Regions from separate parts of the Acidovorax sp. 107 genome, predicted to be linked through region 1. Evidence: predicted binding sites of a transcription regulator. Region 1 holds the regulator's gene; the other holds the start of a gene.
The links. The regulator sigma-54, encoded in region 1, starts transcription at its own class of promoters, with help from an activator protein. The targets are predictions, from matches to a motif close to TGGCANGNAANCTGCTTT.
Positions count from the first base shown of each region.

Region 1 (7,462 bases):
CCCACGACGATGGACAGGCCGCCCACGTCCGCCTCGGGGTAGCCCAGCGACTGGAAGAAACGCACGCGCGCTTCGGACACCAGGCTGAGCAACTGCGCGTTGTCCAGGTGCCCGCCCTGGTTCACATGGCTGATGTAGATCTGCAGCTCGGTGGCAAAACCGAAGTGCGCGGGGAGGTCGAAGACGATGCGGGCCATGGTGGGCTGCGGTGGGTAATACGGAAACAACAGAAAAGACTACGGCGGCGCTGGCGGGCAGTGCGCCACCTGCCGAGCGTCTACAAAGCCTTGCGCAAATTCGCCGGCGCGATCTTGAGCGCCTCGCGGTACTTGGCCACGGTGCGGCGGGCGCATTCGATGCCCTGCTCCTTGAGCATCTCGGCGATCTGGCTGTCGGACAGCGGCTTGGCCGGGTTTTCCGCCGACACGAACTGCTTGATCAGTGCGCGCACGGCCGTGCTCGATGCATTGCCGCCCGTTTCGGTGCCCAGGCCGGAGCCAAAGAAGTATTTCAGCTCGTAGGTGCCGATCGGCGTGGCCATGTACTTGGCGGTGGTCACGCGGCTGATGGTGGACTCGTGCAGGCCCAGTTCGTCAGCGATGTCGCGCAGCACCAGCGGGCGCATGGCCAGCTCGCCGTGGGTGAAGAAGTTCTTCTGCCGCTCGACGATGGCGCGCGAGACACGCAGGATGGTGTCAAAACGCTGCTGGATGTTCTTGATGAACCAGCGCGCCTCCTGCAGGCGCTGCTGCATGCCCTGGTGGCCCTCGCCGCCCTTGTGACCGCGCAGCGCGCCGGCGTAGATGTCGTGCACACGCAGGCGGGGCATCACATCGGGGTTGAGGCTGACGATGAAGTTGTGCTGGCCATCGCGGCCGTTGGCACGCCCGGCTTTGCGCACGATGACGTCGGGAATGATGATGTTGCGCTCAACATCGGCAAAACGGCGGCCAGGGCGCGGCTCCAAGCGGGCGATCAGGGCCATGGCGGCGCGCGTGCGCTCCTCGCCATCGCCACACAGCTGCGTCAGGCGGCGGATGTCGCGGCGGGCCAGCATCTCCAGCGGCTGCTGGCAGATGCGCAGCGCGGTCTGCACGGCGTCGGGGTCGGCATCGCTGTCTTCGTCGGCCGCCAGGGCGGTGAGCTGCAGCGTCAGGCATTCGGCCAGGTTGCGCGCGCCGACGCCCACAGGCTCCAGGCTTTGCAGCAGCCTTTGGGCCACCGTGAAGCGATGTACCAGTTCTTCGATCTGCTCCAGGTCGTCGGGCCCGGCGAGGCTGATCGCCAGCTCTTCGAGAGGCTCTTCCAGGTAACCGTCGTCGTTCAGCGATTCGATGAGAAAACGCAGTGCGGCCGTGTCCACGTCAGACAGCCGCAGCGACAGCGCCTGGCGGTGCAGGAAGGCCGTGAGCGATTCGTGCGAGCGCGCCAGTTCGGTGGCGTCGGCCTCGTCGCCCTCGGCGCCGTTATGGGTGCGGGCGGGGGCGTCGCCGCCCCACTCGGCATCATTGGGCACCATCTCGACGGTGCCGTCGCCGCTCCAGTCGGGCTCGTCGGTGCCTCCACCGGAGATTTCAGCATCATTTTGGCTTTCAGTGCTGGTGCTGCTTGCGCTGGCAGCTCCTGAAAACATAGCATCATCGGCACTGTAGTCGTCGGCCTGTGCGGGCGTGTCGGCGGCTTCCAGGCCAAACTCCTCACGCGGGGCTTCGTCGGCATTGCGTTCGAGGAACGGGTTTTCGTCGAGCATCTGCTCGACTTCCTGCGACAGTTCGAGCGTGGACAACTGCAGCAGCCGGATGGACTGCTGGAGCTGAGGGGTCAATGCAAGGTGCTGCGAGACGCGCAGCGACAGTCCAGGCTTCATCACATGCGGAAATGCTCGCCCAGGTACACCCGGCGCACTTCGGCGTTGTCCACGATCTCGGAGGGCGTGCCCTGGGCCAGTACGCGGCCGTCGCTGATGATGAAGGCGTGGTCGCAGATGCCCAGCGTCTCGCGCACGTTGTGGTCGGTGATGAGCACACCGATGCCCCGCGCCTTCAGGAAGCCGATGATGCGCTGGATCTCGATCACGGCGATGGGGTCGATACCGGCGAAGGGTTCGTCCAGCAGGATGAAACGTGGCTGGGTGGCCAGGGCGCGGGCAATCTCGACGCGGCGGCGCTCGCCGCCCGACAGCGCCAGGGCGGGCGAGGCACGCAGGTGGTCCACGCGCAGCTCCTGCAGCAGGGCTGTCAGGCGCTCTTCGATGGCATCGCGCGACAGCGGCTGGCCGTCATCGGCGCGCTGCAGTTCCAGCACGGCGCGCACGTTTTCTTCGACAGTGAGCTTGCGGAAGATGGAGGCTTCTTGCGGCAGGTACGACAGCCCCAGGCGCGACCGGCGATGGATGGGCATGTGGGCCACCGATTGGCCATCGATGCGGATGTCGCCCGCATCGCTGCGCACCAGGCCCACGATCATGTAGAACGACGTGGTCTTGCCCGCGCCATTGGGCCCGAGCAGCCCCACCACCTCGCCTTTTTGCACCACCAGCGACACATCCTTGACGACCTTGCGGCTGCCATAGGACTTGGCCAGGTGCTGCACCTCCAGGCGGCTGCCCGACTGCGAATCAGGCCCCAGGCGGCCACCCGCCTGGGTATCAGGACCGGTACTCACCACAGGCCCGCTCACTTGGCGCCGCCGCCAAGGCTGCTGCTGGGGCGCAGCGCCGGTGCGGGCGCGTCGGGCGCAGGGGCCGGGGCTGCCGCACCGGGCGGCGGGTCCTTGGGCGCCAGCACGGCGCGCACACGGCCACCGGGCGCGGGGGTGTCGCCTGCCGCAGCCGAAGACGCGGGCGCCTTCTGGCCGTCCACGGTGAACACGTCGGTGAGGTTGTTGTAGACGATCACGGCGCCGGTGATCTCATCGTTCAGCACCGACCCACGGTAGCGGCGCAGTTCGGCGCGGGTGATGAAGCGCACGTTGTCGGCCTTGCCGTCGTACTCGATGACTTCGCTCTCGCCTTCGATGAACTCGTCCGGCGCTCCGGTCACGGTGTCGCGCTTCTGGCGGAAGAACGCCCGTTTGCCCGCCTCGGCCGTGACCACGCCGTACTGGTAACCGTCGGCGTCCTGGCGCACATCCAGCCGCGCGCCGCGCAGCACGATGGTGCCCTTGGTCATCACCACGCGGCCCGAGAACACGCTGGTCTGCTTGAGTTCATCGTGACGCAGGGCATCAGCCTCGATGTTCATGGGCTTGGCACGGTCGGCCTTTTCGGCGTGTGCCACGCCCGCAAGGCCAGTCAGGGCTGCGAGCAACAGGAGGGGGAGTAGGCGTTGGGTCATAGGGCACGAATCTTGCAATGATTGTAGCCACCCGATGGTACCCATCCCGAAAAAAAGCCCGCATCAGCGGGCCTTTGGGACAGCTTGCCGACAGGGTCGGCAACTCGTCAGGCTTTGCGCGCCGTCGATGCCAGGTATTCGACCACTTGCAGCACCGTCTGCATGCTGCCAGCCATCGTGCCGTCGGTGTAGTACTTGCCTGCCACACCCATGGATGGCACGCCCTCGACGCCGTACGAATCCTGCAGCTGCGAGGCGCGACGCACCTGATTGGCCACGCTGAAGGAGCCGTAGACCTCCTTGAACTTGGCGGCGTCCACGCCCTGCTGGGTCACCCAGGCCAGGATCTCGTCGTCCTTGGCGAGCTTGACTTTTTCCACATGGATGGCGCGGAAGACCTTGGCGTGCAGGGCGTCGAGCTTGCCCATGCCTTCGAGCGTGTAGTACAGCTTTTGCTGGGGCACAAAGCTGGCATTGAACGCCACGGGCACGCGGCGGATGGAGAGGTCCTTGGGCGCGGCCTTGACCCAGGCGTCCAGCGAAGGCTCGAAGGCGTTGCAGTGGGGGCAGCTGTACCAGAAGAACTCGATCACATCGACCTTGCCAGCGGGGGCATCGGGAGCGACGGGCTTGTCCAGCCGCTTGAAGTCCTTGCCCTCCTTGAACTGGCGGGCTTGCGCCATGGCGGGGTTGGCCACTGGCAGCGTCAGGGCAGAAGCGGCAACCGCCGAGGCGGCGGACAAAGAAAACTCACGGCGTTTCATGACAAAGACTCTCCTGGTTCAGGTATGCGGGATGTGAGACATCCCTTTACAAAAAGTTCAGCCCTGGCGTTGGTGCCGTTTTGACAGGCACTTCAGCGCTGCACGCGCACGAGCGCCGATTCCAGCCCGGCGCCGTCGAGTTTCTCTTTGAGCACCTCGGCATCGTCACGCTTGGTGAAGGGGCCGATGCGCACCCGGAACACCGCCCGGCCATTTTGCTCACGCTCGCTCACGCGGGCCTCCCAACCCAGCATGGCCAGCTTGGCGCGCTGGGCGTCTGCGTCGGCCTGGGTGCGAAAGGCGCCTGCCTGCACAAAGTAGTCAAACGGGTCCGCGCTGCCCTTGGCCGCTGCCTTGGCCACGGCCAGATCGCCCAGGGGGTCGGCACCCGGCTTGCTCTCGGCCTTGGCTTCGGCTTTCGCGTCTGGCTTGCTTGCGGCGGGCTTGGCGGCCGATGCGGCGGCGCGCACCTCAGGGGCCGGTGCCGATGCAGGGGTTGACGCAGCCGCGGCCACCGGGGGCGCGGCGGGGCGGGCCGGGTTCTTGCCATACAGCGGCGAATTCGGGTCCCAGTTTTTGTTTTTCTGGGATTCGGCCGCGTCCATGTCCGCGCCGCGGCCGTTGCCCTTGTTCAGGAACGGCACCGGCACCTTGGTCACGTACACCGCCACGGCCAGCGCCGCGCCCAGGCCCACGATGACCCCGATGATGAAGCCGACAATGGTCCCGCCCGTCTGTTGCTTTTTCATATTGGTAGTAACTGCTTACATTCTGGCCGGAGCCGACACGCCCAGCACAGCCAAGCCATTGTGCAATACCTGGGCGGTGGCAGCGACCAGCGCCAGGCGCGCCTTCTTCACCACCTCGTCGTCCACGAGGATGCGCTCGGCATCGTAGTAGCTGTGGTAGCTGGCGGCCAAGTCGCGCAGGTAGAAGGTCACGTCGTGCGGGGCTTCGCCGTCGGCAGCGGCCGTGAGCATCTCGGGGTACTTGGCCAGTTGCAGCATCAGCGCTTGGGCCTGGGGGCCTTCCAGCGCCGACAGGTCCACGTCCTGGAGCGACGCCACGTCGCCACCACCCGCCTCTTGCCAGGCGCGCAGCACCGACTGGATGCGGGCATGCGCGTACTGCACGTAGTACACCGGGTTGTCGTTGTTCTGCGCCACCGCTAGGTCCACGTCGAAGGTGTACTCGGTGTCGGGCTTGCGAGACAGCAAGAAGAAACGCACCGCGTCCTTGCTGGTCCACTCGATCAAATCGCGCAGCGTGACGTAGCTGCCCGCGCGCTTGCTGATCTTGACCTCTTCGCCGCCCTTGACCACGCGCACCATGGTGTGCAGCACGTAGTCGGGGTAGCCCTGCGGAATGCCCACGTCGGCCGCCTGCAGGCCGGCGCGCACGCGGGCAATGGTGCCGTGGTGGTCGGTGCCCTGGATGTTGACGACCTTGGTAAAGCCGCGCTCCCACTTGGCGATGTGGTACGCCACGTCGGGCACAAAGTAGGTGAAGGTGCCGTCCTGCTTGCGCATGACGCGGTCCTTGTCGTCGCCGTAGTCGGTGCTCTTGAGCCACAGCGCGCCGTCCTGTTCGTAGGTCTTGCCGTTGGCGATGAGCTTGTTCACCGTGGCCTCGACCCGGCCGCTGGTGTACAGGCTGGACTCCAGGTAGTACTCGTCGAACTGGAGGTTGAAGGCCTGCAGGTCCTTGTCCTGTTCATTGCGCAGGTAGGCCACGGCAAACTGGCGGATGTTGTCGTAGTCGTCTACATCGCCATTGGCCGTGAACTCGCGGTCGTCGGCCTTGACGGTGGCCTTGGCCTTGAAGGCCTCGGCAATGTCGGCGATGTAGTCGCCGTTGTAGAAATTCTTGGCCAGCGGGTTGTCGCTGTCGGTGGGCCAGCAGTCGTCGCCGGGCTTGAAGCCCTTGGCGCGCAGCTGCGTGCTCTTGGTGAGGGTGTCGATCTGCACGCCCGCGTCGTTGTAATAGAACTCGCGGTGTACCTTCCAGCCCTGGGTGCTGAACAGGTTGCAGATGGCATCGCCCAGCGCCGCTTGGCGGCCATGGCCCACGTGCAGCGGGCCCGTGGGGTTGGCCGACACGAACTCGACCAGCACCTGCTGGCCGTTGCTGGCCTGATAACCGAAACGTTCACCGGCCGTCAGCACCTCGCGCACCACTTCCTGCTTGGCAGCGGGTTGCAGGCGGATGTTCAGAAAGCCCGGGCCCGCGATTTCAATGGCGGACACCCAGCGTTGAAAGGCTGGCGTGGCTTCGAGCGCAGCCTTGAGCTGCTCGCCCAGGGCGCGCGGGTTGAGCTTGAGCGGCTTGGCCAGCTGCATGGCCGCGGTGCAGGCAAAATCGCCATGGGCCGCTACCTTGGGAGATTCAAAGGCTGCCTTGGCGCCAGCGCCGGGAGACAGGTTTTCCAGCTCGGCTGCGAGCGCAGCGAGCAATTCATTTTTGGCTGTGAGCATCGGCGGATTTTACGGGCCCGCCAGCGGCGGGGCGCCAGACGCGCCGCCACGGGGCATCCCGCAGCCAAAGGCACAATGGGCCACCGTGCCCTTTCACCCGGAGATTGCACATGCCGCCCCCACCCATCTTGCTCTACCGGCGCCGCTGGACCCTGGTGTTTCAGGTGCCTTTTGTGCTGCTGATGACGATGTGCCTGGCGTTCTCGCTGTATTGGGCGTCCGTATCGAACGACCGGCTGCTCACGGCCATCTGCCTGTGTGCCGCGTTCGTCTCCTTCTGTGTGGGCGGAACCCTGGGCCGGTCCGCTCTGGAGGCCTACCGGGAGCAAGACCCGGCAGTGGTCATTGACGCCACCGGCATCACCGATCTGCGCCAGGACGACCCACACACCGTGCCCTGGGAAGCCATGGAACGTGTGCACTTGGACGACTACGAAGGCGTGATCCTGGTCAAGTTGCGACCCGGCCACAAGGACTCTGCCCTGGGCGTGATCATCAAGGCGCTCAAACGCTGGCAGCAACGGGGTGATGTGGTGTTTGCCCTCGGCGGGCTGGCGCACGACCCCCGGCAGATCCAAACGACACTGAAAGCCTTTCACGCAGCAGCGGCCTCCAAGCCCCGCACAAGGTTGTCATGACTTGTGCGCGTTGTCGCACGCCGTGTTCTATGGTGCAATGCCATCGGGACCCCCCATAACGCATTCACACCAGGAGATTCCATGAAAAAGCTTCTTTCCCTGACTGCACTCGGCCTGGCCCTGTCACTGGGCTTTGGTGCTCACGCCGCCGAAGACGCCAAGGCGCCCACCAAACAGCAATCGAAAATGGCGACCTGCAACAAGGACGCTGGAGAAATGAAAGGTGACGAGCGCAAGGCCTTCATGAAGAC
Region 1 covers NZ_QBTZ01000001.1:2,807,751-2,815,212, forward strand. Annotated here, with positions in the region: gene C8C99_RS13175 (thioesterase family protein) at 1-197, opposite strand, end outside; gene C8C99_RS13180 (RNA polymerase factor sigma-54) at 278-1,867, opposite strand; gene lptB (LPS export ABC transporter ATP-binding protein) at 1,867-2,664, opposite strand; gene lptA (lipopolysaccharide transport periplasmic protein LptA) at 2,676-3,335, opposite strand; gene C8C99_RS13195 (thiol:disulfide interchange protein DsbA/DsbL) at 3,443-4,099, opposite strand; gene C8C99_RS13200 (SPOR domain-containing protein) at 4,192-4,848, opposite strand; gene argS (arginine--tRNA ligase) at 4,864-6,573, opposite strand; gene C8C99_RS13210 (hypothetical protein) at 6,684-7,211, shown strand; gene C8C99_RS13215 (PsiF family protein) at 7,293-7,462, shown strand, end outside.

Region 2 (7,462 bases), 2.0 Mb from region 1:
GAAGCCGACCCGTCGCTGTACGTGAGCCTCTCGCTGGGGGTGACGTTTCCGCTGAACATCCTGGTGGGCATTCCGCTGTACACGCAGGTGGTGCAGCGGGTGTGGGGGGGCTGACGAGGCAACGCATTGCGGCCTGCGGCGGGCAGTCCACAGTGCACATAGAAAGGCACGGGATCTAGAAGAGGCTGTCCTGCCCCTTCAGCAGCCCCGGCCTGAACTGCCCCAGGTCCAGCCCCTCACGCTCGCGGTTGAGACCCAGGCGGCGGCAGGTGTTGGCAAAGCGCTGGCGCAGCAGGTCGGCCCACAGCCCGCTGCCCTTCATGCGGGTCACAAAGTCGCTGTCATAGGCCTTGCCCGCGGCGCGTTGGGCTTCGGTGAGGTGGTGCAGGTCTTGCACCCGCGCCATGACGCGCGTCGCGCGCTGGGGGTAGTGCACCGTGAGCCATTCGCGAAACAACGCATCCAGCTCCCACGGCAGCCGCAGCACGGTGTAGAACGCGGTGCGCGCTCCAGCGTCGCGCGCGGCCTCCAGCACGTGTTCCATGTCTTCGGTGATGAAGGGTATCTGGGGCGCCACGCTCACGCCCACCGGCACTCCTGCCTCAGCCAGGGCACGGATGGTGCGCAGCCGCCGGTGGGGCGCAGCAGCACGGGGCTCCATGCGCCGGGCCAGCGTGGCGTCGAGTGTGGTGATGGTGACGTACACCGCTGCCAGGCGCTGTGCGGCCAGCGGGGCGAGCAAATCGAGATCGCGCTCCACACCGCTGGATTTTGTGATCAGCGAGAACGGGTGCCGGGCCTCGCGCATCACCTCGATCACGCTGCGCGTGAGCTTCAGGTCACGCTCCACGGGCTGGTAGCAGTCGGTGGCCGAGCCGATATTGAGCAGGCGCGGTACATAGCGCGGCTGCGCAAGCTCTTGACGCAGCACCTGCGCAATATTGTGCTTGGCCACGATCTGCGTCTCAAAGTCGAGCCCGGGTGAAAAATTGAGGTAGCTGTGCGTGGGTCGGGCGTAGCAGTAGATGCAGCCGTGCTCGCAGCCCCGGTAGGGATTGACCGAAAGCTCGAAGAAGATGTCCGGCGAGTCATTGGCACACAAGGCGCTGCGCGCGGTCTCAAAATGCACCCGGGTGGCGGGTGAGGGGCTGGAGCGACTGTCCCCGTCACCCCCATCCCATCCATCGCTCCATCCATCACCACCCCCAGCCACCGCGCCGTTCAGCGCACCCGCTTGCTCCGCGCCGCCATGCTCCAGGCCCAGCGCCTCGCCAAGGGGCCGCAGAGGGCCCCACCCATCGTCCGCCCGTTCGCGCTGGTCTTTGGCAAAACGGTGCGCCATGGCCGTGGCCGCACCCCGCCCCCGAATGGCTTGCAGCGGGATGCGGATCTCCTGCGGCGGTGCAGGCAGGTCGTCGTCGGGGACGGGGGATGGGCTCATGGCGAGCAACAAATGGGTTGAGATCGGTTGATGATACTGTTTATTTATAAGGGGTATCTGCTTAGCTCCAGTAGCTCCGTTGATACTGTGATTTCATCCAGCAATGGTATCCGATTGCCTCTCCCCGGTATTCTTGCTCACGACATCCCCATACGTCACTGGCGGCGTGACCACCGCTTGCTGCAGCAAGCGGTAAAACAGCATCCCGCGCGAGCTGGATGTGCGCCGGTTGAAGCGGAACACGAATTCATCGAGGTAGGCATCCAGGTGCTCTGGCTGCACAGAACCGTGGTGCGTTCCCAGCACCCAGCGCTGTACCAGCGAGGCGACCCGGTGCACTCCCGCCATGCAGACATGGGCAGGTACGCCCGAGCCGAGCATGACGGTGCGCTGGTGGGTGTAACCCAGCTCTCCCAGAGCGCGGTATGCCGCCGAACCATCCGTGCGGACCTGGGCTCCGGGCTCGACCACTTCCTGCACAAAGGGGATGACGTGGGTGGCGGAGTCTCGGTCGATGCGGCGCAACCGGATGCGCCCGAACCCCTTGGGCTCCACGATCTCCACCGCCATGACCATCAACACTTTGGTGGTGCTGCTCTTGCGCCCTGCAAGGGTGGCGGGATTTTTGCGATCCGTAATGGACAGGTACGTTTCATCCACCTCCACAAGCCCCTTGAGCTTGTCCCGGCCCGGGCGAACCATGGCGCGTCGGAACCGGTGCAGCATGGTCCAGGCCGTCTGGTAACTCCCCAAGCCCAATACGCGCTGCAGCCCCAGGGCGCTCACGCCTTGTTTCTGATTGGTCAGGTACCAAGCTGCAGCCAGCCAGACACGCAGCGGTGTGCGCGTCTTGTCAAAGATGGTCCCAGAGGTCACTGTGCCTTGATACTGGCATGAGCGGCACATCAGGCGAGTGCGGCTGGCGCGGTACACATCACCAGCGTTGCCGCAACGCGGGCAGACGAAGCCTTGGGGCCAGCGAAGCTTCTCCAGGAACGCCTGGCAGGCCTCTTCGGTGGCAAACCAGTCAAGAAATTCGTTCCAGGTGCGAGGGTAGTCCTGTCCAGGAGTTGGCGTTAGCATCTGGGTTTCCATCCAGCTATTCTGATGCCACTGGAGCTAAATAGATACCCCTTTTATTTATACAGTATTTATCAACCACCGGCAAACCCATGGGTGCGCGCAGAGCCCCAATTCGGTGCAAAGTGCTGCACCAACTCTTGGCGCGCTTCTTGCTTCAACTTGGTGCAAATCTGTGGCGTCCGACGAAAACGCACCAGAGTCGATCAATCACTATCGCGAGGACGTTATGGAAGCACTCAAACAGGGCACGGATGCCTTGTTCATCTTGCTCGGGGCGATCATGGTGTTGGCCATGCACGCCGGGTTTGCGTTTTTGGAACTGGGTACGGTCCGCAAAAAGAACCAGGTAAATGCGCTGGTCAAGATCCTGGTGGACTTCTCGGTGTCCACCGTGGTTTATTTTGTGGTGGGCTACACCGTGGCCTACGGCACGCATTTTTTCATCGGCGCAGAGTCGCTGGTGCAGCAAAGCGGCTATGCGCTGGTCAAGTTCTTCTTTTTGCTCACCTTTGCGGCGGCCATTCCGGCCATCGTGTCGGGCGGCATTGCAGAGCGCGCCAAGTTCTGGCCTCAACTGCTGGCAACGGCGGTCATCGTGGGCTTTGTGTACCCGTTTTTTGAGGGCATTGCATGGAACCAGCATTTTGGCGTGCAGGGCTGGATCAAGGCCATCACGGGTGAGGAGTTTCACGACTTTGCCGGCTCGGTGGTGGTGCACGCCATGGGCGGCTGGATTGCACTGCCGGCGGTGATCTTGCTGGGCTCGCGCGCCAACCGCTACCGCAAGGATGGCGCGATCTCGGCCCACCCGCCGTCCAACATTCCGTTCCTGGCACTGGGCGCCTGGGTGCTGGTGGTGGGCTGGTTTGGCTTCAATGTGATGAGCGCGCAAACCGTGGACAAGCTCTCAGGCCTGGTGGCAGTGAACTCGCTGATGGCCATGGTAGGCGGCACGCTGGCCGCCCTGGTGCTGGGCAAGAACGACCCCGGCTTTGTGCACAACGGCCCGCTGGCGGGTCTGGTGGCCGTGTGTGCGGGCTCGGACCTCATGCACCCGCTGGGTGCGCTGGTGGTCGGCGCGGTGGCCGGGGCCATTTTTGTGCTGATGTTCACCCTGACCCAGAACAAATGGAAGATCGACGATGTGCTGGGCGTGTGGCCGCTGCACGGGCTGTGCGGTACCTGGGGCGGCTTGGCTGCCGGCCTGTTTGGCAGCAAGGCATTGGGCGGGCTGGGCGGGGTCAGCCTGTCGGCACAACTCATCGGCACAGGCCTGGGCGTGGTGTGGGCCCTTTTCGGCGGCGTGGTGGTGTACGGCATCCTCAAGCAGACGGTGGGCATCCGACTGACGCAGGAAGAAGAGTTTGACGGCGCCGACCTGAGCATCCACAAGATCAGTGCCACGCCAGACCGCGAAGTGAGCTGGTAGCAGCCCACCCCTGCGACGGCTTTACCCCGAGACGGGGCCCCTGGCCGTCGCCTTGGCGCCCTGTCCGACAGCGCATCGACCGGCGTGCGGCTATACCTGAGCCCAGCGGCTCCACGGTCACAATCGCGCCATGTTGTCTTTGCCTTCCCCGTCCTCCACCCTGCCCCAGCGGGCCCGCCCCGGCTGGCTGGGTATGGTCATGGTGGTGGTCGCCATGGCCCTTGCGGGCTGCGCGGGCCTGCCCAAGGATGTAGATCGCCCGGTGTCGACAGCCTGGGTGACCCCCGCCGATACCCCGCTGGGCCAGCTAGTGGCTGCCCGCAGGACCGCCGAGGGGGCGCGGCACGCTTCGGGGTTTGCACTGCTCAGCGGCCCGCAAGCCGCCTACAGCAGCCGCCTGGCCCTGGTGGACGCGGCCCAGAAAACCCTGGACCTGCAGTACTACGCCATCCATGCAGACGCCAGCAGCGAGCGCTTGCTGCTCAGCGTGGTGGCTGCCGCCCAGCGCGGCGTGCGTGTGCGCGTGCTGCTGGACGACTTCCACAGCACGGGACGCGACGCGCAGGTGATGCGGCTGGCCTTTGTACCCAACATCGAGATGCGCATGTTCAACCCCGTCACGGGAGCCAGGGGGTCACCCATCGGCCGCATGCTGGGCCTGCTGGGCGACTTCTCGCGCGTGCAGCAGCGCATGCACAACAAGCTCTTCATTGCCGACAACGCCATGGCCGTGACCGGGGGGCGCAACCTGGGCGATGCCTATTTTGGCAACGCCGATTCGGGCAATTTCGTGGACCTGGATGTGCTGGCCGCAGGCCCCATCGTGCGGGACCTGTCCCGCAGCTTTGACAGCTACTGGAACAACGAGCGCGCCTATCCCGTGCAGTCGCTCATCACCCAAAGCGAGCTCGACCACCTGCGCGACAGCATTCGTGCGGCTGACGAAGGCCGAAGACGTCGCGTCGCAGGCCAGGGCGGCACCACGGCCCCTGACCGCCAGCCGCCCCCTGTGGACCCGGGCACCAGCGCTGCGCAGCGCGCACGCATCTGGAACTACGAGCCCATGGACCTGGAGCGCACGCCCTTCGTGTGGGCCGCAGCGGCGGTGCTGGTGGACCAGCCGGCCAAGATACCGGCCGAAGGCGTCGGTGCGGGCAACGGGGCTTCCCCCGCCCCCGGTGCAACGCTGCCGCCGCCAGGCCCGGGCGCCGTTGGTGCCGCAACAGGCACCAGCAATGGCCCCAAGGCCGCTGCCGCCGCCCTGGTCTCGGGCTCGCGCACAGCACCGGTGGCAAGCCGCGCGGCGGCATCCACAGCCCCCCCCGTGGCCGTCAGCCCCCCCGCCCCTTCTTTAGCCAGCGCGTCCCCGGACAACCCCCGCACAGGCCCCGAAGCCACCGAAGCGCAGACCGATACCGTGGTGGACGGGCTGCTGCAGCTCATGGGCCAGGCGCGGCGCGACCTGCTCATCATCTCGCCCTACTTTGTGCCCGGGCCGGACATGGAAGCCGCCTTTGCCGCCGCGCGGGCACGTGGCGTGCGGGTGCGGGTGCTGACCAACTCGCTGGCCTCCAACGACGCGCCCATTGCCCACGCCGGCTACGCACGCCACCGGCCGCAGCTGCTAGCCATGGGGGTTGAGCTGTACGAGATGCACAGCGAACTGCCCGGCGTGCTGCGGGGAGCTCTGGGCGTGTCGGGCAGCATGGGCAACCACAGCGCGGGTGTTGTGGGTTCGCAAGGCGGCTCGCGCGCCATGCTGCACTCCAAGCTGCTGATCGTGGACGGCCGGCTGCTCGCGGTGGGATCGATGAACCTGGACATGCGTTCGCAACGGCAGAACACCGAAGTGGCGCTGCTGATTCGCAGCACGGAGCTGTCGCGCCGCGCCACCACGCAGATTGAGACGGCGCTGAAAGAAGCCGCCTGGCAGGTGCAGACCACCGACCAGGGACTGCGCTGGCGCGCCCCCGAGGGCAGCGGACTGTCTGATGCCACGACCGAGCCCGACGCCAGTGCCCCGCTGCGGCTGATGCTGCAGCTGCTGGGCCCTTTGGCACCGGACCACCTGCTGTAGCCCGCTTAAGCCCCTTGGGCGCAGTCAGCCCGGGCCTGCAGTTCTGCCACCCACACGGTGATGGCCCGCTGGTCCGTCATGGTGCGTACATGCTGGTAGGCCACTTCCGCCTCGGCAAACCGGCGGCGCAGCAGGTTGAGCCATTGCTTGAGGCGCCCTGCGCGCTGACGCGGCTCCAGGTCGTCACACACCAGCTGCCAAAAGGCGGCCAGGTGTGGCACCAGATCGGCCCACACCACGGTGTCCGAGTCCGGACGCCCAGCATCGGCAGCCCGAATGGCGCGTGCCAGGCCGGGGTCCGCCACGATGCCGCGCCCGAGCATCAGTGCGTCGCAGCCTGACACCTCGCGGCAGCGCCGGGCGTCGGCCACCGTCCAGATCTCGCCGTTGGCCACCACCGGAATCGAGACCGCCATGCGGATGGAGGGAATGTGCTCCCAGTACGCCGGTGGGCGGTAGCCGTCGGCCTTGGTGCGCGCGTGCACCACCAGTTCAGCCGCGCCGCCCGCCTGCATGGCCTGGGCACATTCACGCATCAGCCCCGTATCGTTGAAGCCCAGGCGCATCTTGGCCGACACCGGCAGGTGCGCGGGCACGGCGCGGCGCACGGCGGCCACCACGGCCGCGATGCGCTCTGGCTCCTGCAGCAGCGCCGCGCCGCCGCCGTGTCGGTTGACCACCTTGGCCGGGCAGCCGAAGTTCAGATCGATCCCCTCCGGGCCCAGCGCGGCCAGCCTTGCAGCGTTCTCGGCCATGCATACCGGGTCCGACCCGAGCAGTTGCGCCCGCACCGGCACGCCCGCCAGCGTACGGCTACCGTGCTGCAACTCGGGCACATAACGCAGGAACACCTTGTCGGGCAGCAGGGTGCCGGTGATGCGGATGAACTCCGACACGCAACGGTCCACGCCGCCCACGCGGGTCAGCACGTCGCGCAGCACAAAATCAAGAAGCCCCTCCATCGGGGCGAGCAGCAAGGTCATCACAGAGGGACTGATGGCGCGATGCGCACCCTCCCCAAGAGGGCCAGCACAGGCACGCAGCAGCAAAAATCAAACAAAACCTGAACCAAGTGCTAGTGCAACATACCCCAGCAGCTATCAAATAAGGAGCATACAGACAGGTACGCCGTGCCAGCGCGGGTACCGAACCAACCCACGATTGTGCGGCAAGGGGTCATCACGGCGTCACGCCCGGCTGGTGCAATCTCCGATCCAGAGACCGACCACCCCGGAGATCCCCATGCTGCTGCAGAAAACCGAAAAAGCCCGCCTGGAACTCTCGCCAGGTGTGCGCACCCTGAGTCTGCGCGAGCGCTCGCTGCTCCTGCTGGTCGACGGCAAGCCGTTGTCAGACCTGCAGGCCATGTACAACGGCATTGGCGCGCAGATTGTCGAGAACCTGATGCGCCAGGGCTACCTGACCGGACCGG
Region 2 covers NZ_QBTZ01000001.1:799,975-807,436, reverse strand. Annotated here, with positions in the region: gene C8C99_RS03775 (sodium-dependent bicarbonate transport family permease) at 1-114, shown strand, start outside; gene C8C99_RS03770 (PA0069 family radical SAM protein) at 176-1,441, opposite strand; gene C8C99_RS03765 (IS1595-like element ISCsp2 family transposase) at 1,535-2,536, opposite strand; gene C8C99_RS03760 (ammonium transporter) at 2,751-3,953, shown strand; gene C8C99_RS03755 (phospholipase D family protein) at 4,084-6,030, shown strand; gene C8C99_RS03750 (tRNA-dihydrouridine synthase) at 6,036-7,013, opposite strand; gene C8C99_RS03745 (hypothetical protein) at 7,273-7,462, shown strand, end outside.
Region 2: a site for sigma-54 is predicted at 2,663-2,680, ahead of C8C99_RS03760 (ammonium transporter). Genes of this name have one in related genera too.